4 regions of the Streptomyces sp. NPDC025651 genome follow, and region 2 is predicted to be linked to each of the others. Evidence: riboswitches for the same ligand, from Rfam matches in the RefSeq annotation. Region 2 holds a riboswitch; each other region holds the start of a gene.
What was found. A riboswitch is a leader RNA that binds a small molecule or an ion and turns the genes downstream of it on or off. The one in region 2 is predicted to bind cobalamin.
Positions count from the first base shown of each region.

Region 1: linked by a shared signal. The riboswitch ahead of ACZ4D5_RS39145 (CoA-acylating methylmalonate-semialdehyde dehydrogenase) and the one ahead of metE (5-methyltetrahydropteroyltriglutamate--homocysteine S-methyltransferase) in region 2 are both predicted to bind cobalamin.
Region 3: linked by a shared signal. The riboswitch ahead of ACZ4D5_RS20345 (ribonucleoside-diphosphate reductase subunit alpha) and the one ahead of metE (5-methyltetrahydropteroyltriglutamate--homocysteine S-methyltransferase) in region 2 are both predicted to bind cobalamin.
Region 4: linked by a shared signal. The riboswitch ahead of ACZ4D5_RS05405 (ABC transporter substrate-binding protein) and the one ahead of metE (5-methyltetrahydropteroyltriglutamate--homocysteine S-methyltransferase) in region 2 are both predicted to bind cobalamin.

Region 1 is NZ_JBVHLZ010000016.1:150,176-157,754, forward strand. It holds gene ACZ4D5_RS39120 (amidohydrolase) at 1-1,088, shown strand, start outside; gene ACZ4D5_RS39125 (hypothetical protein) at 1,321-1,698, shown strand; gene ACZ4D5_RS39130 (hypothetical protein) at 1,695-2,246, shown strand; gene ACZ4D5_RS39135 (peptidase inhibitor family I36 protein) at 2,243-2,626, shown strand; gene ACZ4D5_RS39140 (cation diffusion facilitator family transporter) at 2,804-3,868, shown strand; cobalamin riboswitch at 4,013-4,192, shown strand; gene ACZ4D5_RS39145 (CoA-acylating methylmalonate-semialdehyde dehydrogenase) at 4,407-5,906, shown strand; gene ACZ4D5_RS39150 (acyl-CoA dehydrogenase family protein) at 5,912-7,087, shown strand; gene ACZ4D5_RS39155 (enoyl-CoA hydratase/isomerase family protein) at 7,084-7,579, shown strand, end outside.
Region 2 is NZ_JBVHLZ010000003.1:133,339-140,917, reverse strand. It holds gene aceB (malate synthase A) at 33-1,631, shown strand; gene ACZ4D5_RS12865 (3-hydroxybutyryl-CoA dehydrogenase) at 1,628-2,497, shown strand; cobalamin riboswitch at 2,546-2,767, shown strand; gene metE (5-methyltetrahydropteroyltriglutamate--homocysteine S-methyltransferase) at 2,934-5,264, shown strand; gene ACZ4D5_RS12855 (DUF5937 family protein) at 5,315-6,400, opposite strand; gene ACZ4D5_RS12850 (MFS transporter) at 6,500-7,579, shown strand, end outside.
Region 3 is NZ_JBVHLZ010000005.1:214,235-221,813, forward strand. It holds gene ACZ4D5_RS20340 (ribonucleotide-diphosphate reductase subunit beta) at 1-1,015, opposite strand, end outside; gene ACZ4D5_RS20345 (ribonucleoside-diphosphate reductase subunit alpha) at 1,015-3,408, opposite strand; cobalamin riboswitch at 3,538-3,661, opposite strand; gene mctP (monocarboxylate uptake permease MctP) at 3,812-5,440, opposite strand; gene ACZ4D5_RS20355 (DUF3311 domain-containing protein) at 5,437-5,691, opposite strand; gene ACZ4D5_RS20360 (CstA-like transporter-associated (seleno)protein) at 5,812-6,009, opposite strand; gene ACZ4D5_RS20365 (carbon starvation CstA family protein) at 6,006-7,579, opposite strand, start outside.
Region 4 is NZ_JBVHLZ010000001.1:1,144,295-1,151,873, reverse strand. It holds gene ACZ4D5_RS05420 (MFS transporter) at 1-716, shown strand, start outside; gene ACZ4D5_RS05415 (ABC transporter ATP-binding protein) at 1,148-1,975, opposite strand; gene ACZ4D5_RS05410 (FecCD family ABC transporter permease) at 1,987-3,261, opposite strand; gene ACZ4D5_RS05405 (ABC transporter substrate-binding protein) at 3,270-4,304, opposite strand; cobalamin riboswitch at 4,371-4,555, opposite strand; gene ACZ4D5_RS05400 (HAD family hydrolase) at 4,971-6,101, shown strand; gene ACZ4D5_RS05395 (hypothetical protein) at 6,098-6,316, opposite strand; gene ACZ4D5_RS05390 (DUF2252 domain-containing protein) at 6,468-7,579, opposite strand, start outside.

The DNA of each region.
Region 1 (7,579 bases), on a different contig from region 2:
GGCCCACCGGGCTGCTCCTGGAGGACGCAGCCTGCGAACTCGTCGAGCGCGTGGCTCCGCGGCCCACGCACGGCGAGCGCCGCGCCCGGCTCGCCGCGGCCCTGAACGCCATGGCCGCCGCAGGTCTGACCGGCGGGCACGCCATGGACGCGAACGGCGAAAGCCTCGCGCTGTACGCCGAGTTGGACGCGGCGGGCGAGCTGCCGGTGCGGCTGCGCGTCGCCCCCTGGTGCCAGCCGGGCACCGACGCCGACGGGCTGCGCGCGCTCATCGAGCGGCAGGGCACGGGCGGCGCCCTGTGGCGCACCGCGGGCGTCAAGCTCTTCATGGACGGCACCATCGACAACGGCACCGCCTGGCTCGAACGCCCCGACTGCCACGGGGAGTCCACGCACGCCTTCTGGCCCGACCCGGCCGCGTACACCGACGTCATCGGCGCGCTCCACCGCGCGGGCGTGCCCACCGCCACCCACGCCATCGGGGACGCGGCCGTGCGCCACGCCCTGGACTCCGTCGAGAAGGCCATGGCCGCAGGAGGGCGAGACGTGCGGCACCGGATCGAGCACATCGAGACCGTGCCCGACGACACCCTCGGCCGCTTCGCCGAACTCGGCGTCATCGCCTCCATGCAGCCCACCCACTGCTGCGACTTCACCCGGGCCGACCACACCGACAACTGGTCGCGCCGCCTCGGCGAGGAGCGCGCCTCGCGCGCCTGGCGCTGCCGCGACCTGTGGGACTCGGGCGCCACGGTCGTCCTCGGCTCCGACTGGCCCATCGCCCCCTACCCGCCGCTCGCCGTCATGGCGGGCGCCCGCCACCGTCGCCCGAGCCGCGACCTCGACCAGGCCCCGCACGGCCCCGAGCAGGCGCTCACCGCCCTGGAGGCGCTGCGGGGCATGACCGTCAACGCGGCCCGCGCGGCGGGGGAGGAGCACGAGGCGGGGCGCATCGCCGTCGGCCACCGCGCCGACCTCACCGTCCTCGCCGACGACCCGCTCACCACCGCCGCCACCGACCTGCCGGACCTGCCGGTGCTCCTGACGGTCCTGGACGGCCGGCCCACGCACCGGGACGAGGCCGTGTAGCGCGCCTCGTCGGCCGGGCGAAGCTCTCCGGGCCGGGGCCGGGGCCGGGGCCGGGTGCGGGGTTCGGGGGGGAAGACGCGGGGCCAGAGGTGGGCGTGCGTGCCGTGGGCCGTGCTCGCCGCGATATGACAACTCGCTGTTTCGAGTGACGTCTCCGGGCGCCGCGCTTGCCTGCGGCAACGCCCGGGAAGGCAGCGCGTGCATCGTCCAGCTGTCGCACCCGGAGGCCCTGTTGAGCCGCCCTGTCCTTGCCGTGTCCGGCACCCTCGCGGTACCCGCGCCGACCGCGTCACCTCCGCTCGCGCCCCCGGCCGGGGGCGCGCCGGGGAAGGTCTGCTCCTGGCCCGAGCCGGGAGAGGCGGGGGCGGGTGGCGCCTGGCGCCGCGACCGGGCGGCCGGCGGATTCGCCGTGCCCGCCGACCGCGCGCACCGCCACGCCAAGTCGTCCGGCTCACAGGTCGACACGACCGTGTACGCCCCGCACGTCCCGAGTCCGCGACCCTGTCCGCGGCGCAGGATCCACGGCGCCGACCACTCGGGGGGCTGGGAGTGGTGGGACGAGTTCGACGCCCTCGACACCGGCCGACACCCTGACTGCGAGCAGGGGTGAACCCCGGGCGGCGCACGCGCGGCGCTGCGCTCACGGCGCTGTGTCTGCTGGCCCCGCTCGCCGGCCTGGCCGGTTGCGGTACGCCCCGCGAACCGACCGTCTCGCTCAGCCCGGACGACACCCTCAAGGCAGCGCAACTCCTGCTCACCGACCGCTGCCTGACCGGTCGCGGACTCACCCCGCCGCGCCCCGGCCGCCCGCCCTCCGACGCGGCCGAAGCCCGCCGGGTCGACCGCGCGCTGTTCGGCACCGGCCCCACCGAGCTCAGGCTCAAGCTGCCCAGCGGGCACGTCATCGGCCACCACACCGACGGCTGCCTGGCCACCGCGGAGCGGCGTCTCTACGGCGACCAGCGCCGCTGGTTCCGGGCGGTCACCCACGTCAACAACCTCAAGTCCAAGGCCCTGCCGAGCGACCGCGCCGCCTACCGGGAGATGCGCGCGCACGCACTCGCCGAGGCGCGGGAACTGCTCACCGCAGAACTCGACGGGCCGTCCGCGCAGCACCACTCACTCACCGCAGTAGGCAAGGAAAGGAACCCTTCATGAAACACCCCGTAGCCCTGCTCGCCGCCGTTCTGCTCGCCACCGGCATGGGTCTGACCACGGCCGCACCCGCGTCGGCGGCGGACTGCCCGAGCGGCAACTTCTGTGCCTGGACCGAGGCCAACTTCGGCGGCCAGCGCATGAACGCATCGGGCGACGACGAATGGTGGGAGAGCTGGATCGCCGACGAGGACTCCTCCTGGGCGAACCACGGGATCTCCGGACCCGGCGTCAAGGACCACGTCCAGGTCCACGAGGACGCCGTCCAGTGGCCCTCCACCGGCGGCGACATGACGATCTGCCTCCGCCCGGGCGACGAGGTCGGCTACAACGCCACCGCCAACGACCGCGGCGACTCCCACACGTGGGCGATGGGCTGCTGAGCGCGCGGTAGTCGCCCCACAGCGACACCGCAGGGACCTCGCACCGTGCCGGTGCGAAAGATGCGCAGGTGAGGGCCGCATGCGTGTAGCCATACGCACGCCTCGCGGGCGCTCGTACGCACACAATGAGGGGCGCCGTCCGCGTACTGGAAGTCCGCGTACTGGAAGGGGCCCCACGTGAGCGACCGCCACGACCACGAGCACCCTCACCCGCATCGACACCCCCACCCCCACGCCCATTCCCACCCCCACGCCCATTCCCTCCGGCGCCGCCTGCGGCATCTCTTCGTGCCGCACTCCCACGACAGCGCCGACAAGGTCGACACCGCCATGGAGAGCTCGGCGCGCGGGATGCGGGCGCTCTGGATGTCGCTCGCCGTGCTGGGGCTCACGGCCCTCGCACAGGCCGTGGTCGTCGTGGTCTCCGGCTCCGTCGCCCTGCTCGGCGACACCGTGCACAACGCCGCGGACGCCCTGACCGCGGTGCCGCTCGGCATCGCGTTCGTCCTGGGGAGGCGGGCCGCGACGCGTCGCTTCACGTACGGATACGGCAGGGCCGAGGATCTCGCGGGCCTCGTCATCGTGCTCACCATCGCCGCCTCGGCCGCGTTCGCCGGGTGGACGGCCCTCGAACGGCTTCTGAACCCACGGGACATGCAGCACGTCCCCGTCGTGGCGGCCGCCGCGCTCGTCGGCTTCGTCGGCAACGAATGCGTGGCCCGGTACCGCATCCGCGTCGGCCGCGAGATCGGCTCGGCCGCGCTGGTCGCCGACGGACTCCACGCCCGCACGGACGGATTCACCTCGCTGGCCGTGCTGCCCGGCGCGGGCGGCGCAGCCCTGGGCATGCGGTTCGCCGACCCGGTGGTCGGGCTGCTCATCACGGCCGCGATCCTGCTGGTGCTGCGGGACGCCGCCCGCGAGGTCCTGCGGCGCGTCATGGACGCGGTCGATCCCGCGCTGGTCGACGCGGCCGAACGGGCTCTCCTGGACGTGGCGGGCGTACGGGGTGTCGGCGAGCTGCGGATGCGCTGGATCGGGCACCGGCTGCGCGCCGAAGTGGCGGTCTTCGTGGACGGCTCACTCGGCGTGCGCGAGGCGCACCAGGTGGCGGTCGACGCCGAACACGCGCTGCTGCACGCGGTGCCCCGGCTGACCGCGGCGCTGGTCCACGCCGACCCCGCGCCCGTCGAAGGCGAGCAGGACCCGCACCACGCGCTGGCCCACCACGCACCGACCTGAACGTCCCTGCCCCGCCCTACTCCGCCGCCCGCAACTGCTGGAGCAGGCCGAGGTCTTCCCGCCCTCGGTCGAGGCGGTGGCGGAGGCGCTGCTTCCGGCCTTCGTGTAAGTCGGGGTGGACTTACTAGGACGTCCAACTATATGTTCGTGACCAGAGCCCGCGGTGCAGGGAAGCCGGTGTGAATCCGGCGCGGTCCCGCCACTGTGACCGGGGAGCGCGTTCTCGTGGAGCGATGCGCCACTGACGGACAAGTGCCGTCGGGAAGGCGGGAGAACGCGCGCTGATCCGGGAGTCAGGATACCGGCCGCGGGGTGTTCCGTGTTGTCCACGAGGATGGAGCAGACACGCATGGCACCGGTCCGTACCCACGACCCAGGTGAACCGGCGGAGCGAGCGGTGGCCCCTGACGCCCCCCGACTCCGCGACGGCTCCTGAGCCTTCGCGTCCCACGTCATTCCCGGCCGCGCACCCCCACCCCGGTGCCGCCGTCGGTCTGCCGTGCCATCCCCGGATCTCACCCGACGAGAGCAGGCTCTCATGGTCCGTGAACTGACACATTTCATCGGCGGCAAGCACGTGTCCGGCACGTCCGGACTCTTCGCCGATGTCTACGACCCCAACTCCGGTTCCGTACAGGCGCAGGTGCCGCTGGCCGGGCGCGCGGAGACGACCGCGGCGATCGCCGATGCCGCTGCCGCGCAGCGCGAGTGGGGCGAGTGGAACCCCCAGCGGCGCGCCCGCGTGCTGCTGAGGTTCCTCCAACTCGTCGAAGGGGAGCGGGAGTCGCTGGCCCGCCTGCTGTCCAGCGAGCACGGAAAGACCGTTTCCGACGCCCATGGCGACCTGCAACGCGGCCTGGAGGTCGTGGAGTTCGCCGCGGGGATCCCGCACCTGCTCAAGGGCGAGTTCACCGACAACGCCGGCACCGGCATCGACGTGCACTCCCTGCGCGTCCCGCTCGGCGTCACCGCCGGGATCACCCCGTTCAACTTCCCCGCGATGATCCCGCTGTGGAAGGCGGCGCCCGCCCTCGCCTGCGGCAACTCCTTTGTCCTCAAGCCGTCCGAGCGCGCGCCCTCCGTACCGCTCAGGCTCGCCGAGCTCTTCCTCGAGGCGGGCCTGCCGCCCGGCGTCCTCAACGTCGTCAACGGCGGCAAGGAATCGGTGGACACCCTCCTCGAGGACTCCCGCGTCCAGGCCCTCGGCTTCGTCGGCTCCACCCCGATCGCCGCGCACATCTACGCCACGGCCGCCGCGAACGGCAAGCGCGCCCAGTGCTTCGGCGGCGCCAAGAACCACATGATCGTGATGCCGGACGCCGACCTCGACCAGGCCGTGGACGCCCTCATCGGCGCCGGATACGGCTCGGCGGGGGAGCGCTGCATGGCCATCTCGGTCGCCGTGCCGGTCGGCGAGGAGACCGCGGACGCGCTCGTCGCCCGCCTCAAGGAACGCGTCGCCGAGCTGCGCATCGGCCGCTCCGACGACCCCGAGGCCGACTTCGGCCCGCTGGTCAGCCGCGAAGCCCTCGACCGCGTACGCCGCTACGTCGACATCGGCGTGGGCGAAGGAGCCGAACTCGTCGTCGACGGACGCGACTTCACCCTGCCCGGACACGCGGACGGCTTCTTCGCCGGGCCCACGCTCTTCGATCGGGTCTCACCGCGCATGCGGATCTACCGCGAGGAGATCTTCGGCCCCGTCCTGTGCGTGTCCCGCGCGGCCGACTACGAGGCGGCCCTGCGCCTGCCGACCGAGCACTCCTACGGCAACGGCGTCGCCATCTTCACCCGGGACGGCGACACCGCGCGCGACTTCTCCCGCCGCGTCGGCGCGGGCATGGTCGGCGTCAACGTACCCATCCCGGTCCCGGTGGCGTACCACACCTTCGGCGGCTGGAAGCGCTCCGGCTTCGGCGACCTCAACCAGCACGGCCCCGACGCCATCCGCTTCTACACCCGCACCAAGACCGTCACCTCGCGCTGGCCATCCGGAGCGAGGGAAGGCGCCGACTTCACCATCCCCACGATGGGATGACCGCGATGACGTCGCCGAACGGCACCCTCGCCAAGGGCCAACTCGCCCTCACCAAGGACCAGCTCGCCCTCGCCGAGGTCACGCTCGACTTCGCCGAGGAACACCTCGCGCCGCACGCCGTCGCCTGGGACCGCGACAAGCACTTCCCCGTCGACGTACTGCGCAAGGCCGCCGCACTGGGCCTCGGCGGTGTCTACGTACGCGAGGAACACGGCGGTTCGGGGCTCGGCCGCACCGACGGAACCCTCGTCTTCGAGGCCCTGGCCACCGGCTGCCCCTCCATCGCCGGATACCTCTCCATCCACAACATGGTCGCCTGGATGATCGACCGCTACGGCGACGAGAGCCAGCGCGCCCGCTGGCTGCCCGGCCTGTGCGCGGCCGAGACGCTCGGCAGCTACTGCCTCACCGAACCCGGCGCCGGATCCGACGCGGCGGCCCTGCGCACCCGCGCGGAACGCGACGGCGACCACTACGTCCTCACCGGCGTCAAGCAGTTCATCTCCGGCGCGGGCACCTCGCAGGTGTACGTCGTCATGGCCCGCACCGGAGAGGAAGGGCCCGGCGGCATCTCCGCGTTCGTCGTCGAACGGGACGACGCGGGCCTGTCCTTCGGCGCCGACGAACGCAAGATGGGCTGGAACGCCCAGCCCACCCGACAGGTCGTCCTCGACGGCGTACGCGTCCCCGCGGACCGCCGCCTCGGCGCCGAGGGCGAGGGCTTCCGCATCGCCATGAACGGCCTCAACGGCGGACGCCTCGGCATCGCCGCCTGCTCCCTGGGCGGCGCGCAGAGCGCCCTGCACCGCGGCATCGCCCACCTCGCCGACCGCGAGGCGTTCGGCGCGCGCCTCCTGGATTCCCAGGCCCTGCGGTTCCGGCTCGCCGACATGGCCACGGAGCTGTCCGCGGCCCGCGCCCTGGTGCGCCAGGCCGCCGACGCCCTGGACCGGAGCGACCCGCGGGCCCCCGAACTGTGCGCCATGGCCAAGCGGTTCGCCACCGACACCGGCTACTCCGTGGCCGACCGCGCCCTCCAACTCCACGGCGGATACGGCTACTTGAGCGAGTACGGCATCGAGAAGATCGTCCGGGACCTGCGGGTCCACCAGATCCTGGAAGGAACGAACGAGATCATGCGCGTGATCGTGGCCCGCGGCCTCACCGAGGCCGTCCGATGACCGCGGCCGACGACCCCGTGGTCCTGCGCGTCGAGGGCCGCGCGGCGCACATCACCCTCAACCGCCCCCGCGCCCTCAACGCCCTCACCCACACCATGGTCCGCCGTATCGACGAGGCGCTGACCGCATGGGAGAGCGACCCCGCCGTCGCGACCGTGGTGCTCACCGGCGCGGGGGAGCGCGGGCTGTGCGCGGGCGGCGACATCCGGTCCATCCACGAGGACGTCACCGTCGGCAGCGGTGACGCGACACGGGCCTTCTGGCGCGACGAGTACCGCCTCGACGCCCGCGTCGCCCGCTACCCGAAACCGTACGTCGCCGTCATGGACGGCGTCGTGATGGGCGGCGGCGTCGGAATCTCCGCGCACGCCGGGGTGCGCGTGGTCACCGAACGCTCCCGCGTGGCCATGCCCGAGACGGGCATCGGCTTCGTGCCGGACGTCGGCGGCACCTACCTCCTCGGCCTCGCGCCCGGCGAGCTCGGCACCCATC
Region 2 (7,579 bases):
CCGATCCGTCCGCACAGCAGAGGAGCCCTCTCATGACCACCACCGCCCCACCTGCCACTGTCCAGATCCTCGCCGCCCCCGGCCCCCGCCACGACGAGATCCTCACCCCCGAGGCCCTCGCCTTCGTCGGGCGGCTCGCCGGGGTCTTCGAGGGGCGCCGCAGGGAGCTGATGAAGGAGCGTCGGCGGCAGGCCCTGCGGCTTGCGAGCGGTTCTCCGCTCGACTTCCCCAGGGCCACCTCCGCCGTGCGCGCCGACCCGTCCTGGCGCGTCGCCCCGCCCGCCCCCGGCCTCACCGACCGGCGCGTCGAGATCGCGGGGCCGCCCGACCGCCGTATGACCGTCAACGCCCTCAACTCCGGCGCCCGCGTGTGGATGGCCGACTTCGAGGACGCCACGGCACCCACCTGGGAGAACATCGTCGGCGGCCAGCTCAACCTGCTCGACGCCGTCGAGCGAAGGATCGACTTCACCACGCCCGAGGGCAAGGAGTACCGGCTCGCGGACCGCGAGGGCCTCGCCACCGTCATGGTCCGCCCGCGCGGCTGGCACCTGGACGAGGCACACCTGGCGTACGACGGCCGGCCCGTGCCCGCCGCCCTCGTGGACTTCGGCCTGTACTTCTTCCACTGCGCCCGGCGGCAGATCGAGGCGGGACACGGACCGTACTTCTACCTGCCCAAGCTGGAGAACCGCTACGAGGCCCGGCTCTGGAACGACGTCTTCGTCACCGCCCAGGAGCTCCTCGGCATCCCGCGCGGCACGATCCGCGCCACCGTCCTGATCGAGACGGTCACCGCGGCGTTCGAGATGGAGGAGATCCTCTACGAGCTGCGCGAGCACAGCGCCGGGCTCAACGCGGGCCGCTGGGACTACCTGTTCAGCATGATCAAGACGTTCGGCCACCGCACCGACTTCCTGCTGCCGGACCGCGCCAAGGTCACCATGGCCGCGCCCTTCATGCGCGCCTACACCGAACTGCTCGTGCGCACCTGCCACCGGCGCGGCGCCCATGCCATCGGCGGCATGGCCGCCCACGTGCCGGGCAGGGACCCGGCCGTCAACGAGGCCGTGTTCGCGAAGGTGCGGCTCGACAAGGAGCGCGAGGCCGAGGACGGCTTCGACGGCTCCTGGGTCGCCCACCCCGGCCTGGTGCCCGTGTGCCGGGAGGTCTTCGACGCCGTCCTCGGCACGAGAGCCCACCAACTCGACCGGGGCAGGGACGACGTGGAGGTCACGGCCCAGGACCTGCTGTCGGTGCGGCGCGTCAGCGGGCCGCCGACCCCCGAGGGCGTGCGCGCCAACATCGCCGTTGCGCTCGGTTACTTCGCCGCCTGGCTGCGCGGGCAGGGCGCCGTCGCCCTGGACGGGCTGATGGAGGACGCGGCCACCGCGGAGATCGCCCGCGTGCAGGTCTGGCAGTGGCTGCGGCACCGCGTCATCGACCGCGAAACGGTACGGCGTCTGCTCGACGACGAGCTCGCCGCCCTGGGCGCCGCCTACCCGTGGGCGCCCCTCGACGACATCCGCGCGCTCTTCGAACACACCGCCCTCAGCGGCGAGTTGCCGCTGTTCTTCACCCCCGATGCCTACTCCCGGCACCTCGTGCGGCAGGCGGAGGCACCGGCATGAGCGAGAGCATTCGACGCGTCGGCGTGGTCGGCGGCGGGCAGATGGGCGCGGGCATAGCCGAGGTGTGCGCGCGAGCGGGCCTGGACACCGTGGTGTGCGAGGCGGACGCCGTGGCCGCCCTCGCGGCACGCGACCGGGTCGAGGCCTCCCTGGAGCGCGCCGTGCGGCGCGGCAAGCTGGCCGGGGACGCGGCGCGCGGCGCGCTCGCCCGCATGACGTTCACCGGCAGTCTGGAGGACCTGGCCGACCGCCAGCTGGTCGTCGAGGCCGTCGTGGAGAACCAGGACGCCAAGACCGAGGTCTTCGCCGCCCTCGACAAGATCGTCGAGGACCCGGAGGCGATCCTCGCGACCAACACCTCCTCGCTCCCCGTGATGCGGCTCGGCATGGCGACCACCCGCGCGGACCGGGTCGTGGGCCTGCACTTCTTCAACCCCGTGCCGGTGCTGCCGCTGGTGGAGCTCGTCACCTCCCTGCACACCGCGCCCGCAACGGCCCGCCGCGCCGAGGAGTTCGCCGCGGCGACGCTGGGCAAGAGCGTCATCCGCTCCCGCGACCGCTCGGGCTTCGTCGTCAACGCCCTGCTGATCCCGTACCTCCTGTCGGCGATCCGCATGGCGGAGTCCGGCTTCGCCACCGCCGAGGACATCGACACCGGCATGGAACTGGGCTGCGCCCACCCGCTGGGCCCGCTGAAGCTCGCGGACCTGATCGGCCTGGACACCGTCGTCTCGATCGCCGAATCGCTGTACGACGAGTTCCGCGAACCGCTGTACGCCCCGCCGCCACTGCTGCAACGGATGGTGGAGGCAGGGCTGTTGGGCCGGAAGTCGGGACGCGGATTCCATGCGTACGGCGAGGACTGACGTCGCGTACGCCACAAGCTGACGTCGTCACGTGCGGCGATGTCCGATAGGCTGATCCACGCAGCTGGTTCGCCCCGTCAGCCAGGCGGGAGGCGTCGCAAGAGGGAACCCGGTGGGAATCCGGGACTGCCCCGCAGCGGTGAGCGGGAACGACCGCCGTCATACGCACTGGGTCCGACAGACAGGACCTGGGAAGCGACGGCCACTAGGTGTCTCGTACGACGAGACGTGCCCGCGAGTCCGAAGACCTGCCAACTGCCCGTGCACGGACCACCCGTGCGCGGACATCCCGGTGACCTCGTGGGCGGGTCGGCGTACATATCAGGCGGACGACCGCGCCTTGCCGCGCGAGGCCGTACCCGCCCGGTTCGTCACCCCTTCGCGCTCTCGTCCCGTCGCCGGGATCTCAGGGATTCATCTCGCGAAGGAGATCTCCGTGACCGGCAAGACCGCAGCCGCGGCAGCACGGGCCACCGTGTACGGCTACCCCCGCCAGGGCCAGAACCGCGAACTGAAGAAGGCCGTCGAGGGCTACTGGAAGGGCCGCGTCACCGCCGACGCCCTCCGGACGACCGCCGCCGAACTCCGCGGCGCCAACTGGCGGCAGCTGGCCGAGGCCGGCATCCACGAAGTGCCCACCGGGGACTTCTCGTACTACGACCACGTCCTGGACACCACCGTCATGGTGGGCGCCGTCCCCGCGCGCCACCGCGCCGCCGTCGACACCGACGCCCTGGACGGCTACTTCGCCATGGCCCGCGGCACCCAGGACGTGGCGCCGCTGGAAATGACCAAGTGGTTCGACACCAACTACCACTACCTCGTCCCCGAGTTGGGCCCGGACACGGTGTTCACGGCCGACTCCACCAAGCAGGTCGCCGAGCTCAGGGAGGCCCTCGCCCTCGGCCTGGCCGCACGGCCCGTCCTGGTCGGCCCGGTCACCTACCTCCTGCTCGCCAAACCCGCCCCGGGCGTCGCCGCCGACTTCGACCCGCTCACCCTCCTGGACCGGATCCTGCCGGTGTACGCCGAGGTCCTCGCCGACCTGCGCGCGGCGGGCGCGGAGTGGGTCCAGCTGGACGAGCCCGCCCTCGTCCAGGACCGCACCCCGGCCGAACTGAACGCCGCCGCGCGCGCCTACCGCGACCTCGGCGCCCTCACCGACCGGTCGAAGCTGCTGGTGGCGACGTACTTCGGGCGGCTCGGCGACGCGCTGCCCGTCCTCGCCAAGGCTCCGGTCGAAGGCCTCGCTCTCGACTTCACCGAGGCCGGCACCGCCAACCTGGACGCCCTGGCCGAAGTCGGCGGACTCCCCGACAAGCGGCTGGTCGCCGGCGTGGTCAACGGCCGCAACATCTGGGTCAACGACCTGGAGAAGTCCCTGTCCACCCTCGGCACCCTGCTCGGCCTCGCCGACCGGGTCGACGTGTCGGCGTCCTGCTCCCTGCTGCACGTGCCCCTCGACGCCACGGCGGAGCGGGACATCGAGCCGCAGATCCTGCGCTGGCTCGCCTTCGCCCGCCAGAAGACCACCGAGATCGTCACCCTCGCCAAGGGCCTTGCCCAGGGCACCGACACGATCGCCGCCGAACTGGCCGCCAACCGCGCCGACCTGGCTTCGCGCGCCGGCTCGCCGATCACCCGCGACCCCGCCGTGCGGGACCGCGCCGCCGCCGTCACCGAAGGCGACGCCCGCCGCTCCCAGCCGTACGCCGAACGGGCCGCGGCCCAGCGGGCCCACCTCGGCCTGCCCCTGCTGCCGACCACGACCATCGGGTCCTTCCCGCAGACCGGCGAACTGCGCACCGCCCGCGCCGACCTGCGCGCGGGCCGGATCGACACGGCCGGCTACGAGGAGCGCATCAGGGCCGAGATCCAGGAGGTGATCTCCTTCCAGGAGAAGGCCGGTCTGGACGTCCTCGTGCACGGCGAGGCCGAACGCAACGACATGGTCCAGTACTTCGCCGAACAGCTCACCGGCTACCTCGCCACGCAGCACGGCTGGGTCCAGTCCTACGGCACGCGCTACGTCCGCCCGCCGATCCTCGCGGGCGACATCTCCCGCCCGGAGCCCATGACGGTGCGCTGGACGACGTACGCCCAGTCCCTGACGGGCCGCCCGGTCAAGGGCATGCTCACCGGTCCCGTCACCATGCTCGCTTGGTCCTTCGTCCGCGACGACCAGCCGCTCGGCGACACCGCGCGCCAGGTCGCCCTCGCCCTGCGCGACGAGGTGAACGACCTGGAGGCGTCCGGGAGTTCGGTGATCCAGGTCGACGAGCCCGCCCTGCGCGAGACGCTGCCGCTGCGGGCTGCCGATCGCCCGGCCTATCTGGCGTGGGCCACGGAGGCCTTCCGGCTCAGCACCGGCGGCGTACGCCCGGACACACAGATCCACACCCACATGTGTTACGCCGAGTTCGGGGACATCGTCCAGGCCATCGACGACCTCGACGCCGACGTGATCAGCCTGGAGGCGGCCCGCTCCCACATGCAGGTCGCCCGTGAACTGGCCGCACACGGCTACCCGCGCGAGGCGGGACCCGGCGTCTACGACATCCACTCCCCACGCGTGCCGAGCGCGCGGGAAGCGGCCGAACTGCTGCGCGCGGGCCTGAAGGCGATCCCCGCCGAACGGCTGTGGGTGAACCCCGACTGCGGCCTGAAGACCCGCGGCTGGCCCGAGACCAGCGCCTCGCTGGAGAGCCTGGTCACGGCCGCCCGCACGGTCCGTGAGGAACTGGGTGCCGGGGAGCGGGTGAAGTAGGCCCGCGGCCGAGCCGTTCGCCCCGGCGGGGGCACTGGCGGCCGTACCGCTCAGCGCAGTACGGCCGCCAGCAGGTCGGCCCCCAGCGCCGTCAGATCGGGCACGTTGAGGGTGTGCCGGACGTAGCGCCCGTCCCGCCTGGCCGTGAGCAGGCCCGCACGGCGCAGCACGGCGAGATGCCGGGAGACCTCCGGCAGCGAGAGTTCCCAGGCGGCGGCCAACTCGCCGGTGGTGTGCGGGCCGCGCGCCAGGGTGCGCAGGAGGCGCAGGCGTACGGGGTGGGAGAGCGCGTCCAGCCGGAGCGTGACCGTCTCCAGCGACACCGGCTCCGACGGGCCTGGGGCGGCCACGGGGTACTGCACCACCGGCTGCCACCCCGGCGCGTGGACCACCACCAGGTGCGGGCTGCCGAAGACGCTGGGGATGAAGGTGACCCCGGCGCCGTCGGCGGTGGTCGCCTTGTCCTGCAGCTTGTCCACCACGATGCGGTCGCCGTCCGGTGCCAGGGCGACCGCGCCGGAGACCGACGCGAGCGCCGCGTCGAGGCCCTGGCGCCTGAGCAGGTCGTTCTTCACGCGCAGGTCGGTGGCGATCCGTACGGCGACACCCGCCCAGGCCTCGTCGAAGAAGGCGCCGGCGCACAGTTCGAGGGTCCTGCGCACCCGCGACCGCACCGCGGCGGGGTCCGCGAGCAGCCGTTCCGCGAAGGCCTCCTGCCGCGCCCCGCGCGCCTGGGCCAGATCCAGGGCCCGCTCGCGGGCGGCCGCGTCGGTGAGCGGCGACGCGGTGCCGCAAGGAACCCGGTCGCTGCCGCACGTGGTGATGAGCGCGGCGGTCACATACCGCTCGTCGTCGATCCGGTCGACGTCGTCCAACTCCTCGGCGAGGGTCGCCCTGGGCCGGGCGGGCAGCAGGAAGTCGGCCTGTGAGGAGCGCCAGAGGAACTCCGCCTCCCGCAGCCGCTCGACCAGTTCGGGCGGTAGCCCGGCCCAGACGCCGGCGGCCCAGTCGGCGAGCTGCGGATGGTGTCCGGGTTCCGCCAGCGCGTGCAGCATCGCGGTCAGCTCGGCCAGCGGCGACGCGGCGAACCGCACGTGCTCGGTCGGCAGGCCCGTGATGTCGATGCGCAACGTCATCCGCTCATCATCGCTGGTCGCACGGTCGGCGACGACGACAGTTGACGGTGTCCGTCAAGTGACGTGTCCCGCCGGGCGGTCCACCGCACGGTGAGCTCCATGCCCACCACCCTCAAGAACCAGCCCCGTGCCCTGGTCCGCGCCTCCGGCGGACCGCGCTATGCCGTCGCCCTGGCCGTGGACGCCCTCGGCACCGGTCTGCTGCGCCCCTTCCTGCTGCTCTACGGCGTGACGGTCCTGCGGCTCTCGGCGCCCGCCACCGGCATCGCGATGACGGTCGGCATCGTCGCGGGACTGGTGTGCATGCCCGCGGTGGGCCGCTGGCTCGACCGGGGCGCACGCAGCACGGTCGTGGCCGCGTCGATGCTGGTGCGGGTCCTCGGCGTGGCGGTACTGCTCGCCACCCCGGCGGGGCACGTCTGGCTGTTCGGGACGGCGGCGCTCCTCCTCGGCATCGGCAACCAGGCCTGGCCCGCCGCCCATGCGGCACTCGTGGCCACGGTCTCCCACGGCCGCGAACGCGACGCGGCGCTCGCGGCGGGGCGTGCCCTGCGCAACGCGGGCCTGGGCGTGGGCGCGCTCGTCGCCACCGCGTGCCTGGCGGGCGGCGCGGGCGCGCTGCAGGCGCTGGCCGCCGTCACCGGGGCCGCCTGTCTCGCCGCGGCGGCCCTGGCCTGGTCGGTCCACCTGCACGCCCGTCCGGCCGCCGCCCCGGCCACGGGCGGACCCGAGGCCCCCGCGCCCCGGATGCGCGCGCTGCTTGCCGCCAACGTCGTCTACGTCTTCTGCCTCAACGTCCCCGAGATCGCGCTCCCGCTCATCCTGGTGACGCAGTTGGACGCGTCCCCGGTGTGGTCGGCGGCCATCTTCGTGGCCAACACCGTGCTGGTGGTCACCCTGCAGGTGCCGGTCACCGTCGCGCTGTCCCGCTCCTCCCGGCGGACCGTGCTCGCGTTCGGCGGCGTGCTGCTCGCCGCCTCCTACCTCGGCTTTCTCGCGGCCACCGCACTGGGCCACGGCTGGGGTGCCCCGGCCGTCGCCGCGGTGTCCGTGCTCTGCACCGTCGGCGAGATCGTCTACGCGGGCAGCGCCACCGCACTGGTCACCGCCCTCGCCCCGGCCCACACCATGGGCCGTGCGCTGGCCCGCTTCGAACTCTCCACGGGCTTCGGGCTCGCC
Region 3 (7,579 bases), on a different contig from region 2:
CGTCGTCGAAGGAGACCGAGCCCTCGACGGCGACCTGGTACGCGGAGGGCCGCCGCTCGAAGAAGTTGGTCAGCTCCTGCACGCCCTGCAGCTCCATGAAGGAGAAGGGGTTCGACGAGCCGTAGACCGGCGCGAAGCCGAGGCGCTGCAGGCGCTGGTCGGCGACGCACTGCAGGTACTCGCGCATCGAGTCCGTGTTCATGCCCGGCAGGCCGTCGCCGCACAGGTCGCGGCCGAACTGGAGCTCCGCCTCGACGGCCTCCTTGATCATGTCCGTGACCTGGACCTGGAGCGCGTCGTCGAAGAGCTCGGGCTCCTCCTTGCGGACGGTGTCCACGACCTCGAAGGCGAAGTTCATGTGCATCGTCTCGTCGCGGAACACCCAGTTGGTGCCGGTCGCGAGGCCGTGCAGCAGACCGCGCGAGCGGAACCAGTAGACGTACGCAAAGGCACCGTAGAAGAACAGGCCCTCGATGCACGCCGCGAAGCAGATCAGGTTCAGCAGGAAGCGACGGCGGTCGGCCTGCGTCTGGAGCTGGTCGATCTCCTCGACGTGGTCCATCCACTTGAAGCAGAACTGCGCCTTCTCACGGATGGAGGGGATGTTCTCCACGGCGGCGAAGGCGGCCGCGCGGTCCTCCGGGTCGGGCAGATAGGTGTCGAGCAGCGTCAGATAGAACTGGACGTGCACGGCCTCCTCGAAGAGCTGACGGCTCAGGTACAGCCGCGCCTCGGGGGAGTTGATGTGCTTGTACAGCGTCAGCACGAGGTTGTTCGCCACGATCGAGTCGCCCGTCGCGAAGAACGCGACCAGACGGCCGATCATGTGCTGCTCGCCCGGCGACAGCTTCGCGAGGTCGGCGACGTCCGAGTGGAGGTCGACCTCCTCGACGGTCCAGGTGTTCTTGATGGCGTCCCGGTAGCGCTCGTAGAAGTCCGGGTACCGCATGGGGCGCAGGGTCAGCTCGAAGCCCGGGTCGAGCAGGTTCTTCTCGGCGTTGGTGGTGCTGGACATTACTGGCAGGCCTCGCAGGACTCGGGGTTTTCCAGGGAGCAGGCGACGGCGTCGGGGTCGGCCACCTGCTGGGGGACGGGGGCGGCGGCGGTGGCGGACGTGCCGCCGGCCGCGCGGGCGATGCGCGTCGCCGGGCGCGAGCGCAGGTAGTACGTGGTCTTCAGGCCCTGCTGCCAGGCGTAGGCGTACATCGAGGAGAGCTTGCCGATGGTCGGCGTCTCCAGGAACAGGTTCAGGGACTGCGCCTGGTCGAGGAACGGCGTGCGCGCGGCGGCCATGTCGATCAGGCCGCGCTGCGGGATCTCCCAGGCCGTGCGGTACAGCGCGCGGACCTCCTCGGGCACCCAGCCGAAGCCCTGCACCGAGCCGTTGGACTCGCGCAGCGCCTCACGGGTCTGCGCGTCCCACACGCCGAGCCGCTTGAGCTCCTCCACCAGGTAGGAGTTGACCTGGAGGAACTCGCCGGACAGCGTCTCGCGCTTGAAGAGGTTGGAGACCTGCGGCTCGATGCACTCGTAGACACCCGCGATGGACGCGATGGTGGCGGTCGGCGCGATGGCGAGGAGCAGGGAGTTGCGCATGCCGGTGGTGGCGATGCGCTCCCGCAGGGCCGCCCAGCGCTCCGGCCAGGTCAGCTCGACGCCGTAGTGGTCGGGGTGCAGGACGCCGCGCGCGGTGCGGGTCTTCTCCCAGGCCGGCAGCGGGCCGTTGCGCTCGGCGAGGTCCGCGGACGCCTCGTACGACGCGAGCATGATGCGCTCGGCGATGCGCGTCGAGAGGGCGCGGGCCTCGGGGGAGTCGAAGGGCAGCTTCAGCTGGAAGAAGACGTCCTGCAGACCCATGGCGCCCAGGCCCACCGGACGCCACTTGGCGTTGGAGCGCCCGGCCTGCTCGGTCGGGTAGAAGTTGATGTCCACGACGCGGTCGAGGAAGGTCACCGCGGTGCGGACGGTCTCGTCGAGCCGCTCCCAGTCGATGTCCCCGTCGACCACGAAGGCGCCGAGGTTGACCGAGCCGAGGTTGCAGACGGCCGTCTCCCCGTCGTCCGTCACCTCCAGGATCTCCGTGCAGAGGTTGGAGGAGTGGACGGTGTGGCCGGGCTCCGCGGTCTGGTTGGCGGTGCGGTTGGCGGCGTCCTTGAAGGTCATCCAGCCGTTGCCGGTCTGCGCGAGGGTGCGCATCATGCGGCCGTACAGGTCGCGGGCCGGCATGGACTTCTTGGCGAGCCCGGCGGCCTCGGCCCTGCGGTAGGCGGCGTCGAACTCCTCGCCCCACAGGTCGACGAGCTCGGGCACGTCGGCCGGCGAGAACAGCGACCAGTCCTGGTCGGCGGCGACCCGGCGCATGAACTCGTCGGGGATCCAGTGCGCCAGGTTGAGGTTGTGGGTGCGGCGCGCGTCCTCACCGGTGTTGTCGCGCAGCTCCAGGAACTCCTCGATGTCGGAGTGCCAGGTCTCCAGGTAGACCGCGGCGGCGCCCTTGCGGCGCCCGCCCTGGTTCACGGCGGCGACCGAGGCGTCCAGGGTCTTCAGGAACGGCACGATGCCGTTGGAGTGCCCGTTCGTGCCGCGGATCAGCGAGCCTCTGGAACGGATGCGGGAGTACGAGAGCCCGATGCCGCCCGCGTGCTTGGACAGGCGTGCGACCTGGTGGTAGCGGTCGTAGATCGAGTCGAGCTCGTCCAGCGGGGAGTCGAGGAGGTAGCAGGAGGACATCTGCGGGTGCCGGGTGCCGGAGTTGAACAGCGTCGGCGAGGACGGCAGGTAGTCCAGGCGGCTCATCAGGCCGTACAGCGCGGCGACTTCGTCCACGGCGCGGGCGCTCCCGTCCTCCGCGAGGCCGCTCGCCACGCGCAGCATGAAGTGCTGCGGGGTCTCGATGACCTGCCGGGTGATCGGGTGGCGCAGGAGGTAGCGGCTGTGCAGGGTGCGCAGGCCGAAGTAGCCGAAGCGGAAGTCGGCGCCGTCCGCGAGCGCGTTGTCCACCAGGGCGTCGAGGCGGGCCGCGTGCTCGGTCACGAAGGACGCGGTGCGGTCGGCGATCAGGCCCTCGCGGTGGCCGACCGCGATGGAGTCGGTGAAGGAGCGCACGCCCTGCGTGGCCGCCTCCTCGCGGATGCCGATCGACAGGAGCCTCGCGGCGAGCTTCGAGTACGCCGGGTCCTCGGAGATGAGCCCCGCGGCCGCCTCGGTGGCGAGCTCCCGCAGCTCCGCCTCGTCGGCGTTCGCCGACCGGCCGCGCAGCGCGGCGGCGGCGACCCGTCCCGGGTCGGCGTCGGGGAGGTCGGCGGTGAGGTCGGTCAGGGTGCGCAGCAGCGCGGTCCCTGGCCCGTCGGTACCCTCGTCGGTCGGCGCGGTCTTCGCTGACGCAGGTTCGGCAGGCGCGATGGTCACGTGGCTCTCCCTCGCTCGGCTCTGGGCCTGGGGAGGGGGACGGCACACACGGGCGCACCCGGGCAGGGCGGCTCACCGCGTCCACCGGCCCATTCCACGAGGCCCGGACGGTCGGCGCCCGGGCCGGGCGGCTCGGGCGCACTGTCGGCAGGTCCTCGGACTTGCGGGTACGACAAAGACGTACACATACACCGTTGCGGGACAGTTCCGGACTTGCACCGGATTCCCCTGCGACGACAGCGAGCACGAGCATACATCTTGTGCCGGGTTTCTGAAGCAGGCCCACATCTTGTGTCGGTCGCGAGGGGCCGCCCGCCCGGTGCGGGCCACGGAACGTCAACTCCCGTACACACGGCGAAGGGCCGCCGGATCCTCCCGGCGGCCCTTCGGCGGTGGTGCGAGGTCAGTGGCCGGAGCCCGCGCCCACCGTGGGGAGCTCGACCGAGACGCCCTTGTCGCCCGCGTCCGCGGTGTAGTCCTCGGGGGAGGTCTCGTCGACGCCCTCGGGGGCCTTCAGCGCCTTCAGGACGAAGGTGAGGACCACCGTCACGATCACGTTCAGGACGAACGCGGTCAGGCCGATGTAGCCGATCTCACCGATGCCGGGGATGGTGTCGGAGGAGCCGCCGAAGTGCTTCTGCGTGGGCGAGGCGACGCCGTACGCGGCCAGTGTGCCGTAGACCATGCCGACCGCCCATCCGGCGAGCAGCGCCCAGCGGTGGAACCACCGGGTGAACAGGCCGCCGACCAGCGCGGGCATCGTCTGCAGGATCCAGATGCCGCCCAGGAGCTGGAAGTTGATCGCGACCGTCTTGTCCATGCCGAGGACGAAGACGAGGGCGCCCACCTTCACCATCAGCGAGACCAGCTTGGAGATCTTGGTCTCCTGCTCGGGCGTCGCGTCGGGCTTGATGAAGTCCTTGTAAATGTTGCGGGTGAACAGGTTCGCGGCCGCGATGGACATGATGGCGGCGGGCACGAGCGCGCCGATGCCGATCGCGGCGAAGGCCACGCCCGTGAACCAGTCGGGGAACATGTCCTCGAAGAGCTGCGGGATCGCCAGCTGGCCGTTGTCGACCTTGACCCCGGCCGCGATCGCCATGAAGCCGAGCAGCGCGAGCAGGCCCAGCATCAGCGAGTACAGCGGCAGGATCGTGGTGTTGCGGCGGATCACGTTGCGGTTCTTCGAGGAGAGCGTCGCGGTGATCGAGTGCGGGTACATGAACAGCGCGAGGGCCGAGCCGAGCGCGAGCGTCGCGTACGTCCACTGCCCGGCCTCGGGCGGCGCGAGGGCGCCGCGCGGCTTGCCGGTGTCCTCGTTGACCACGCCGAACGCCTCGCCCGCCTTGGCGAAGATGTCGTCGAAGCCGCCCAGCTTGATCGGGATGTAGATGATCGCGACGGCGATGACGAGATAGATCAGGCCGTCCTTCACGAACGCGATCAGGGCGGGCGCGCGCAGGCCCGACGAGTACGTGTACGCGGCAAGCACGGCGAACGCGATCAGCAGCGGCAGGTCCTTGATGAACCAGTTGGTGTCGGGGCCGCCGCCGATGCCCATGACGTCCAGGACGGCCTGGATGCCGACCAGTTGGAGCGCGATGTAGGGCATCGTGGCGAGGATGCCGGTGACCGCGACCGCGAGGGAGAGCCCCTTGGAGCCGAAGCGCCCGCGCACGAAGTCGGAGGTGGTCACGTAGCCGTGCTTGTGCGAGACCGACCACAGGCGCGGCAGGAAGGTGAAGATCAGCGGGTAGACGAGGATCGTGTACGGCACGGCGAAGAAGCCGGCCGCGCCCGCCGCGTAGATGGCCGCGGGGACGGCCACGAAGGTGTACGCGGTGTAGAGGTCGCCGCCGAGCAGGAACCAGGTGACCCAGGTGCCGAACGACCGTCCGCCCAGGCCCCATTCGTCCAGGCTCTGGTCGTTCTCGGCCTTGCGCCAGCGGGCGGCGAGGAAGCCCATGACGGTGACCGCGACGAAGAAGAATATGAAGACGCCGAGCGCGACGCCGTTGACCCCGTCGTTCATGACCGCGCACCTTCCTTGCGGGCGCGCTGGTCACGCTGCCACAGCTTGTAGGCGGTCATCGTGAGCGCCGTCGAGATGAGCACCCACAGCATCTGGTACCAGTAGAAGAACGGGATGCCTATGAAGGTCGGTTCGATCTTCGCGTACGAACTCACCCAGAGCATTGCCACGAAGGGTGCGACAAGGCAGGCTGCGATGACCACACGGACCGGCGTGACCACCGGTCTGTTCACTTCAGGCGCATCTGACATATCGCGGCTCCGTTCCCTCACTCATCCCATGCTTAACGTGCGGGAAATCTAAGCCACGGTCTCGCGGTTTGGAACCCCTGTCCGGATAACGGACAGGGGTGGGCAGGGCGAGTTGCCTGCTCAGCAGCAGCGGAAGCCCTGCCTCGGGTCCGACTCCGCCTGTTCCGTCCGCATCCGTTCAAATACGCGGCGGCTGGGGACAGTTGCCGCCGGATGCTCCCTGCGAATATGCGCCACATAGCGGTCGTACGCCGACTCGTCGGTCAGCTCGCGGACGTACCACCGCATCCAGCGCAGCCCCCGCAGCAGCCAGGTCATGGCGCGAGCTCCCGCTTCTTCCGGTCCTCCCGCTCCTTGCGGGCCTCCTGCTTCTCCTCCTCGGTCGGGAAGAGCCCGGCGGGCGCCGTCAACTTCGACTCCACGTACGGTGCTTCGCTCAGCCGCGAGGCCCCGGGGTTGCGGATGTGCCTGACGCAGATCCGCCCGGCGTCCAGAATCACGACGACGACGAGCAGGGCGAGCGCCGCCGAAAGGACGCCGTCCACCGTGGAGTTGGTGACGACGGTGTGCATGTCGTCCATGGTCTTGGCGGGCGGCAGGACCTTGCCCTCGTCGATGGCGTCCTGGTAGTTCGAGCGCTGCTGGAAGAAGCCGACGCGCGGATCGCTGGAGAACACCTTCTGCCAGCTCGCGGTGAGCGTCACCGTGGCGTCCCAGGCGAGCGGAATACCGGTGATCCAGGCCCACTTGAGGCGCCCGGACTTCACGAGCAACGTCGTGCAGACGGCGAGGGCGACGGCCGCGAGGAGCTGGTTGGCGATGCCGAAGATCGGGAAGAGCTGGTTGATCCCGCCGAGCGGCTCGTGCACGCCGACCCAGAGGAAGTAGCCCCACAGGCCGGTGACGGCGGCGCTGGTCAGCACGAGTCCGGGCTTCCAACTCACCTTCCTGAACGGCTTGTACACGTTCCCGAGCATGTCCTGCAGCATGAAGCGGCCCACGCGCGTGCCCGCGTCGAGCGCGGTCAGGATGAACAGCGCCTCGAACATGATCGCGAAGTGGTACCAGAACGCCCGCATCGAGCCGCCGGTGACCTTCGAGAAGATCTCCGAGACGCCGACCGCGAGCGTGGGCGCGCCGCCGGTGCGCGAGAGCAGCGAGGACTCCTCCACGTTCTTGGCCGCCTGCGCCAGGTCGGCGGGGGAGATGGAGTATCCGAAGTTCGCGACGGCCTTCGAGGCCTCCTGCACGGTGTCGCCGACGACACCCGCCGGCGCGTTCATCGCGAAGTACAGGCCGGGGTCGATGATCGACGCGGCGACGAGCGCCATGATCGCGACGGACGACTCCATCAGCATGGAGCCGTAGCCGATCATCCGGACCTGCGTCTCCTTCTGGATCATCTTCGGCGTCGTGCCCGAGGAGATCAGCGCGTGGAAGCCGGACAGCGCCCCGCACGCGATGGTGATGAAGACGAAGGGGAAGAGGGAGCCCGCGAAGACGGGCCCGTCGCCGCGCGAGGCGAAGTCGGTCACCGGATCCATCTTCAGCGTGGGCAGCGCGATCACGACACCGAGCGCGAGCAGCACGATGGTGCCGATCTTCATGAACGTCGACAGGTAGTCGCGCGGCGCGAGCAGCATCCACACCGGCAGGATCGACGCGATGAAGCCGTACGCCACGAGCCAGACGACCAGCGTCGAGGGCGCGAGGGTGAAGGTGTCCGCGAGGGACGACTCGGCGACCCAGCGCCCCGAGACGAGCGCGAGCAGCAGCAGCGCGATGCCGATGAGCGAGACCTCGCTGACCCGTCCTGGCCGCAGGACCCGCAGGTAGAAGCCCATGAGGAGCGCGATCGGGATGGTCATCGCGATGGAGAAGGTGCCCC
Region 4 (7,579 bases), on a different contig from region 2:
TCGTCTTTCTGCTCGGCATGATCACCCTGCATGCGCTGACGCTGTTCTTCACGCAGTACCTGCAGCTGGTCGAGGGGCTCTCGCCGGTGCCCGCGGGGCTGTGGATGATTCCGTTCGTCGCGGGCACGTTCGCCGGGCTCGGCCTCGCCCCGCGGATCGCGCGCCGGGTGCGGCCCGCGTACGTCATCGCGGGCGGGCTGCTCCTCGCGAGCGCGGGATTCCTGGTGATCTCACGGGTCGACGCGTCGTCGGGGCCCGTCCTGCTGGCCGCGGGCAGCATGGTGGTCACGCTCGGCTTCGGCCCGCTGATGGTGCTCGGCACGAACATGATCGTGGGTTCGGCGCCCCCGGAGCGTGCCGGTGCCGCGGCCTCGGTGTCGGAGACCGGCGCCGAACTCGGCGCGGCGCTCGGCGTCGCCGTCCTCGGCAGCGTCGGCACGGCCGTCTACCGTGCCCAACTGGCCGACGCGGACGCCTTGGAGGCCGTCCCGCACCGGACCGCCGAGGCGGCGCGCGAGAGCCTGGCCGCCGTGCGGGGCGCGGCGGAAGGGCTGCCGGAGGGGCCCGCGGGAGCGCTCGCCGACGCCGCCCGGAGCGCCTTCGCCACCGGGGTCGGCACGGTGGCCCTCATCAGCGCCGTACTGCTGGTGGGCCTCGCGGGGCTGGCGCTGGCGCTGCTGCGGCATGTGCGGCCGATCGGGGCGTCGGAGGAGTGAGGGGGTGTGGTGGCCGCCTTCCCCCCCGGCCGCCGGGGTTCCCGGCGGCCGGGGTTCCCCGAGGGCTGGAGTCGGCGGCGACTGGAGTCCCCGGCGACTGGAGTCCCCCGGCGGCAAGGGCTCAGCCACGAGGGCTCGGGCTCCGGGGCTCAGCCGCGAGAGCTCGGACTCCGGGACTCAGCCCCGCAGACTCGGACTTCGAGGCTCAGCCCCGCAGGCCCGGACTCCGAGGCTCGACCCCACAGGCCCGGACTCCGAAGCTCAACCCCGCAGGCCCGGACTCCGAGGCTCGACCCCACAGGCCCGGACTCCGAGGCTCGACCCCACAGGAAGCGGACTCCGAGGCTCAACCCCCGCAGGCTCAGACTCCGGGACTCAACCCCGCAGGCTCAGACTCCGAAGCTCAGCCCCGCAGGTTCGAACTCCGAAGCTCAACCCCGCAGGAAGCGGACGGAGGGTCTGCCTCCGTCCGGGCCGCCCTCGCCGTCCGGCGTCACCACCGCCCGCACCCCGTACACCTCCGCGATCAGCTTCTCGGTGATCACCTCGGCCGGTGTCCCCGCCGCGTGGGCCGTGCCCTCCTTCAGGACCAGCAGGTGGTCGCAGAACATCGCCGCCAGATTGAGGTCGTGCAGCGCGATCACGCTGGTGACGGGGAGTTCGCTCACCAGGGAGAGCAGCTCCAACTGGTGCTGGATGTCCAGGTGGTTGGTGGGTTCGTCCAGGAGGAGCTCGCGGGGCTCCTGGGCGAGGGCCCGGGCGATCTGGACGCGCTGGCGCTCACCGCCGGAGAGGGTGTGCCAGGACTGGGCGGCCCGGCCGGTCAGACCGGTGCGCTCCAGGGCCTCGCGCACGGCCCGCTCGTCGTGGGGCGTGGGGGCGGACCAGGCGCGGCGGTGCGGGACGCGGCCGAGGCGTACGACATCTCGTACCGTCAACTCGGCCTGCGTGGAGGCGTGTTGCTCGACCACGGCGACGCGGCGCGCCACCGAGCGGCGGCCGACGTCGGCCAGCGGCCGGCCGTCCAGGGTGACCACTCCGGAGGCCGGGGCGAGGACTCCGGCGAGGATCCGCAGGAGGGTGGACTTGCCGGAGCCGTTGGGCCCGAGCAGGCCGACCACGGCACCGGCGGGCGGGGCGAGGCTGACCCCGTCCACGACGAGCCGGCCACCGGCTTCGCGGGTGACGCGGTCGGCGCGGAGGCCGACGGTGTCCGGAGGCTGGGCTTCGGGGGCGAGGGAAGCCGTTTCGGAGGGCATCGCTTCGTACGTCATGTCGTCGCCCTCCGCGTCCGGTACAGGACCGCCACGAACGCCGGTACGCCGATGAGCGAGGTCACCACGCCCACCGGGACCTCCTGCGGGTCGAGGACCGTGCGGGCCAGCGTGTCCACCCAGACCACGAAGACCGCGCCCGCGAGTGCCGTGACCGGGAGCAGGCGCGCGTGACCGGAGCCGACGATCGCGCGGGCCGCGTGCGGCAGGACCAGGCCGACGAAGCCGATGGCGCCCGCCGAGCTGACCAGGGCCGCGGTCAGCAGCGCGGTCGTGCAGAGCAGGACGAGGCGGGTGCGGGCCACCCGGACGCCCAGGGTCGCCGCCGCCTCCTGGCCGAACGCGAAGGCGTCCAGCGTGCGGGCGTGGGACAGGCAGATCAGCAGCGCCGTGGCGAGCACCGCCCCGCACAGCCACACGTCCGTCCAGCCGACCCCGCTGAGCGAGCCGAGCAGCCAGAAGATGACGCCGCGCGTGGTCTCCGCGTCGCCCGCCGCGAGGATGACGAACGACGTCAGCGCGGAGAAGAGCTGCATGGCCGCGACGCCGGACAGGACGACCCGGTCCGTCGTGCCGCCCAGGGTGTGGCTGAGCAGCAGCACCAGGGCGAACGAGCAGAGCGCGCCCACGAAGGCACCGGCCGAGACCGACAGCGCTCCCCCGCCGACGCCGAGGACGACGACGGCGACGGCTCCGGTGGACGCCCCGGACGACACCCCGAGCACGAAGGGGTCGGCGAGGGGGTTGCGGAGCAGGGACTGCATGACGGCCCCGCAGACCGCGAGCCCGGCGCCGCAGACCGCGGCGAGCAGGGTGCGGGGCATCCGCAGGTTCCACACGATGCCGTCCCTGATCGGCGTGAGCCGCGCCTCGCCCCACCCCAGGTGCGCGGCGACGGCGGACCACACGTCGGGCACGGAGATGTCCGCGGGCCCGATGGTGACGGCAACGGCCACGGACACCACGAGCACCCCGAGGCCCCCGAGCCACAGCAGCCCTTGCCGCAGGACACCGGGGACCGAGGGGAGGGCGGGTGCGGCCGGAGGGAGGGCGGGTGCGGCCGAGGGGACGGCAGACGCGACCGGCGGGACAGCAGATACAACCGGCGGGACGGCAGACGCGACCGGCGGGACGGCGGGTGCGGGGGCGGCCTCGGACACCGAGCCGACGCCCCGGGCCGCGACCGCGTCAGCCGCCGCAGCGGCACCGCGCGCCGGCGCGGCCGCGTCGCCCGCCGTGGACGTCGGCGGGCGCGAGGGCTCGCCCCGCATGCCGGGCGTCACTTCGTCAGTCCGAACTTCCGTAGACCCGCCGCCACTTGTTCGACGCCGTCGACCGTGCGGATCGTGGGGTTCATGGCCTGGCCGCTCAGCAGGACGTAGCGCTTCTTCTTCACGGCGGTCAGGTTCCTCGTCGCCGGGTTGGTCTCCAGGAACTTGATCTTCGCATCGGCGCTCTCCGCGGACTGCGACTTGCGCGTGAGGTCGCCGATGACGAGGACGTCGGGGTCGCGGTCGGCGACCGTCTCCCAGTTGATCTGCGGCCATTCCTCGCGCGTGTCGTCGAAGACGTTCTTCGCGCCGAGCTCGCGGGTGATGATCCCGGGGGCGCCGCAGCAGCCCGCCATGTACGGGGCGTCGGAGTTGGCGAACCAGTACAGGAGCGTCACGTCGGAGGCGTCGATGTCCTTCGTGGCCTTCGCTGTCCGGCCCTTCAGCTCATCGATCAGCCTCTCGCCGCGCTTCTCGACCCCGAAGACCTTCGCCAGGTCCCGCACCTCGCCGTAGACGGTGTCCATGGTCAGCGTCCTGACGCGCTTGCCGTCGCCGCCGCCGTCGTTGTCCTTGCCCGCGCAGTCGGTGGGCGAGACATAGACGGGGACGCCGAGTTCGGTGAATTTCATCCGGTCGGCGACGCCGCCCTTGCCGACCGTGTAGAGGAAGGACGCGCTGACGAAGTCGGGCTCCTTGGAGAGGACCTTCTCCAGTGCCGGGTAGCGGTCGGAGAGCCGCTCCACCTTCGCGTTGTCCTCGGCCAGGTTCTTCAGGACCGGGTCGGTCCACGTGCCGGTGCCCACCATGCGGTCGGCGAGGCCGAGCGAGAGCAGGATCTCGGTGGATCCCTGGTCCAGGGAGACGGCCCGCCGCGGCGGCGCCTCGACCTCGGCCTCCTTGCCGCAGGAGGCGACCGTCACGGGATAGCCCTTCGCGTCCTTGCCCGCCGTCTTCTCCGCGGAGCCGCCGCACGCGGTGAGTGCGAGCGCTCCGGCGCCGAGCAGGGCGAACGTACGTATACGGCGGTTCTTCGAGGACACGTGATCCCTTGAGTCTCACGGCTCATACGCGGAGCCTGGCCTGCGTCACGACCTCCGCCGCCCGGTGTGCGAGCGGAGGCGCCAGCAGGTCTTCGGACTCGGGATCGGCCGGGCGGGGCGCCTTCCCAGGCGTCCGAAGACGCCCAGTGGCCGTGGCCCCGCCCGTCCCCCTCACCGCTGCGCGTCAGTTCCGGATTCTCACCGGATTCCCTGGCCCAGGTGTGGGTTTGACTGGCTTGCGCAAGTTATCACGCCTGTCCAGAGGGTCGGCCCGGGCCTCGGCTCGCCCCGGTAGGTGCCGAACGACCAGCGGTTTCCCGCCGGATCGAGGGTGCCGAACTCCCGGCTGCCGTACGGCTTGTCCTCGTCTCGCCCGCGATCCGCACGCCCGCCGCGGTCAGCTTCGCGTACAGGGCGTCCTCGGCCTGGCGGCCCGGCACGCGAACCCGGCACGTGAGTCCGGCACGCGAGCCCCGCGCAGGGCTCTCGCACACGGTCGCCCCGCACCGTCCCGGCGTCCGCTTCGGCTACCCGTGTTCCCCTGCCCCATGCCCCCTGCGCACGGTGACTTCGATCATGGGAAATGCCGGCGTCGCCCCATAGCATTGCGCGCCGCTCCGGACGGGGCCGCGCATCGCTCTCAGGGAACGGCAGGGACGTAGAGACATGGCAGTACGGGCAAAGGGCAAGCTGGCCGTCATCGGCACCACGGGCGCGCTGGCCGCCGCCGTCCTCGCGGGCAGCACGCTGTGGCCGACGAGCGAGGCCGGCGCCGCCGACACCTCGGCGGCCACCGCCCGTGAGCTGTCGCACTGGCCGAAGCCCGTCGCGAAGCAGCTCGGCAAGGTCATCGCGAAGAACGACCACAAGGGCGCGTACGCCGTGTTCGACGCGGACAACACGACATACCGCAACGACCTCGAAGAGTCGCTGCTGCCGTTCCTGGAGATGAAGGGCGTCCTGACCCGCAAGACGATGGACCCGTCCCTGAAGGTCATCCCCTTCAAGGACAAGGCCGGGCACAAGGAGAGCCTCTACAGCTACTACAACCGGCTGTGCGAGGTGGACGACCAGGTCTGCTACCCGTGGGCCGCGCAGATCTTCTCCGGCTTCACGCTGAACGAGCTCAAGGGGTACGTCGACGAGCTCCTGGCGTACAAGAAGCCGATCCCCGCCGAGTACTACGAGGGCGGGAAGCTCACGAAGACCGAGGTGAAGGCGCCGGAGTTCTCGCGCGGCATGCAGCAGCTCTACAAGACGCTGCGCTCGCACGGCATCGAGGTGTACGTGGTCAGCGCGGCCGCCGAGGACCTGGTGCGCATGGTCCTCGGCGACCCGAAGTACGGCTACGGCGTGAAGCCGCAGAACGTCATCGGCGTCTCCATGCAGCTCAAGGACCGCAAGACGGGTGAAGTGACCACCTCCCGCAAGGAGATCGCCGAGGGCCGCTTCGGCGAGAAGGACCGCGAGAAGCTCGGCGAGCGCGAGCTGACGCCGAACCTGTGGGCGCCGCTGACCTGGTACGAGGGCAAGCCCGCGGCGATCAACACGTACATCGACGAGTGGAGGAAGCCGCTCCTCGCCGCCGGTGACACCCCGGTCAGCGACGGCCCGATGCTGTTCCACTCCGCGGACGTGGAGCACGGCGGCGTACGGGTCTGGGTCAACCGCAAGGACGCGTACATGAAGCAGCTCGACGGGATGAAGAAGAAGAACGCGCAGCGCCAGCGGGAGCTGGGCCAGAAGGTGACCGCCGACAAGCGCTGGCTGACGGTCACCCCGGACCAGATCGGCTAGCGGTCGGTCAACGCCCGGAAGGCGTCGGCCACTTGGGCACGGTCGGCGCCGTCCGCGAGCAGGGCGTGCAGCAGGAGTCCGGCCTTCGGCGCGTCCAGGTCGCCCGCGGGGAGCAGGCCGCGCCCGAGCATGTCGCTCTCGGATCCGGGGCCGGTCTCCTCCAGGGGGTCGGTGCCCTGCACCACGACGACACCGTGCCCCGCGGCGCTCGCCACCGCCACACGCTCGGCGGGACCGCGCCGGTGGCCGCGAGGATCTCGGCGCCGGTCAGGCGGGGCGAACTGCCGCCGCCCCGCGCGGAGACGGTGCCGCCGAGGGTGAACACGGGCACGGGCGGCGCCATGGGCCGAGGACGGCCAGGGCCCTTCAGATCCCGGGTGCCGCCCCGATCACGCCGGAGTCGATCGCCGCGGTGAGCGCCGCGTGGTCCCGGGCGTTCTGTGCCGCGTAGCGCAGCGCGAAGTCGGCCACGGCGCGGTCGAAGGTGTCCGAGCCGCTGAGGTAGGCGGCGATCGCGATGCGGTCGCCGGAGCGCGCGTGGGCGCGGGCCAGGGCGGTGCCGCACAGCCGGGCGTAGGCACGCAGTTCGTCGGCCGACATGGCGGCGAGGTCCGCGGAGCCCTTCATGTCGCGCAGCTGGCGCCAGTAGAAGGCGCGGCCCTGGGGCCCCGTCATCCAGCCGAGGAAGATGTCGCTCGCCGCCTGGAGCAGCCGCTGCCCCGCCACCACGCGGTGCCCGGGGTGGATGTGGGGGCCGGTCGGCAGGTGGTCCTCGACGACGGACCGCACCGCCTCCTTGATCTGCAGGAAGAGCGGGTCGCCCGCGTCGCGCCCGGCGAGCAGCACGATGAAGCAGCGGGTGCCGACGCTGCCGACGCCGACGACCTTGCGGGCCGCGTCGACGAAGCGGTAGCGGTCCAGGAGGAGGCGGCGCTCCTCGGCGAGCGTGGAGCGGTAGTCCCCGAAGATCTTGCGCAGGGCGGCCATGTCGGGGGCGCCGACCGGTTCGAGGAGCGGCGGGTCGTGGACGATGCGGCGCTCGCCGTCCACGACCTCGGTGAGCTTGCCGAGCGCCTGGAGGCTGGTGCGCCTGCGGGCGTGGTCCAGGCGTGCCGTCACGCGGTCGCGACAGGCGCCGGGGCGCGCGAGAGGGGGCAGGTCGCGGGCGTCGATGCGCTCGTACCAGACGGCGAGCTCGCCGAGGCCCGCCAGGCGCCGCATGCTCCTGCGGTACGCGGCCACGGCGTCCCGCGCCGCTTCGTGGGCGCCGCTCTCGCCCGTGCCGTTCTCGCGGGCGGCGACGGCGACGCTGGCGGCGAGCCGTTTGACGTCCCACTCGAAGGGCCCGGGGCAGGTCTCGTCGAAGTCGTTGAGGTCGAAGAGCAGGGCGCGTTCGGGCGAGGCGAACAGGCCGAAGTTCATGAGGTGGGCGTCGCCGCAGAGCTGCACGGTGAGGCCGGTGTGCCGCTGGGCGGCGA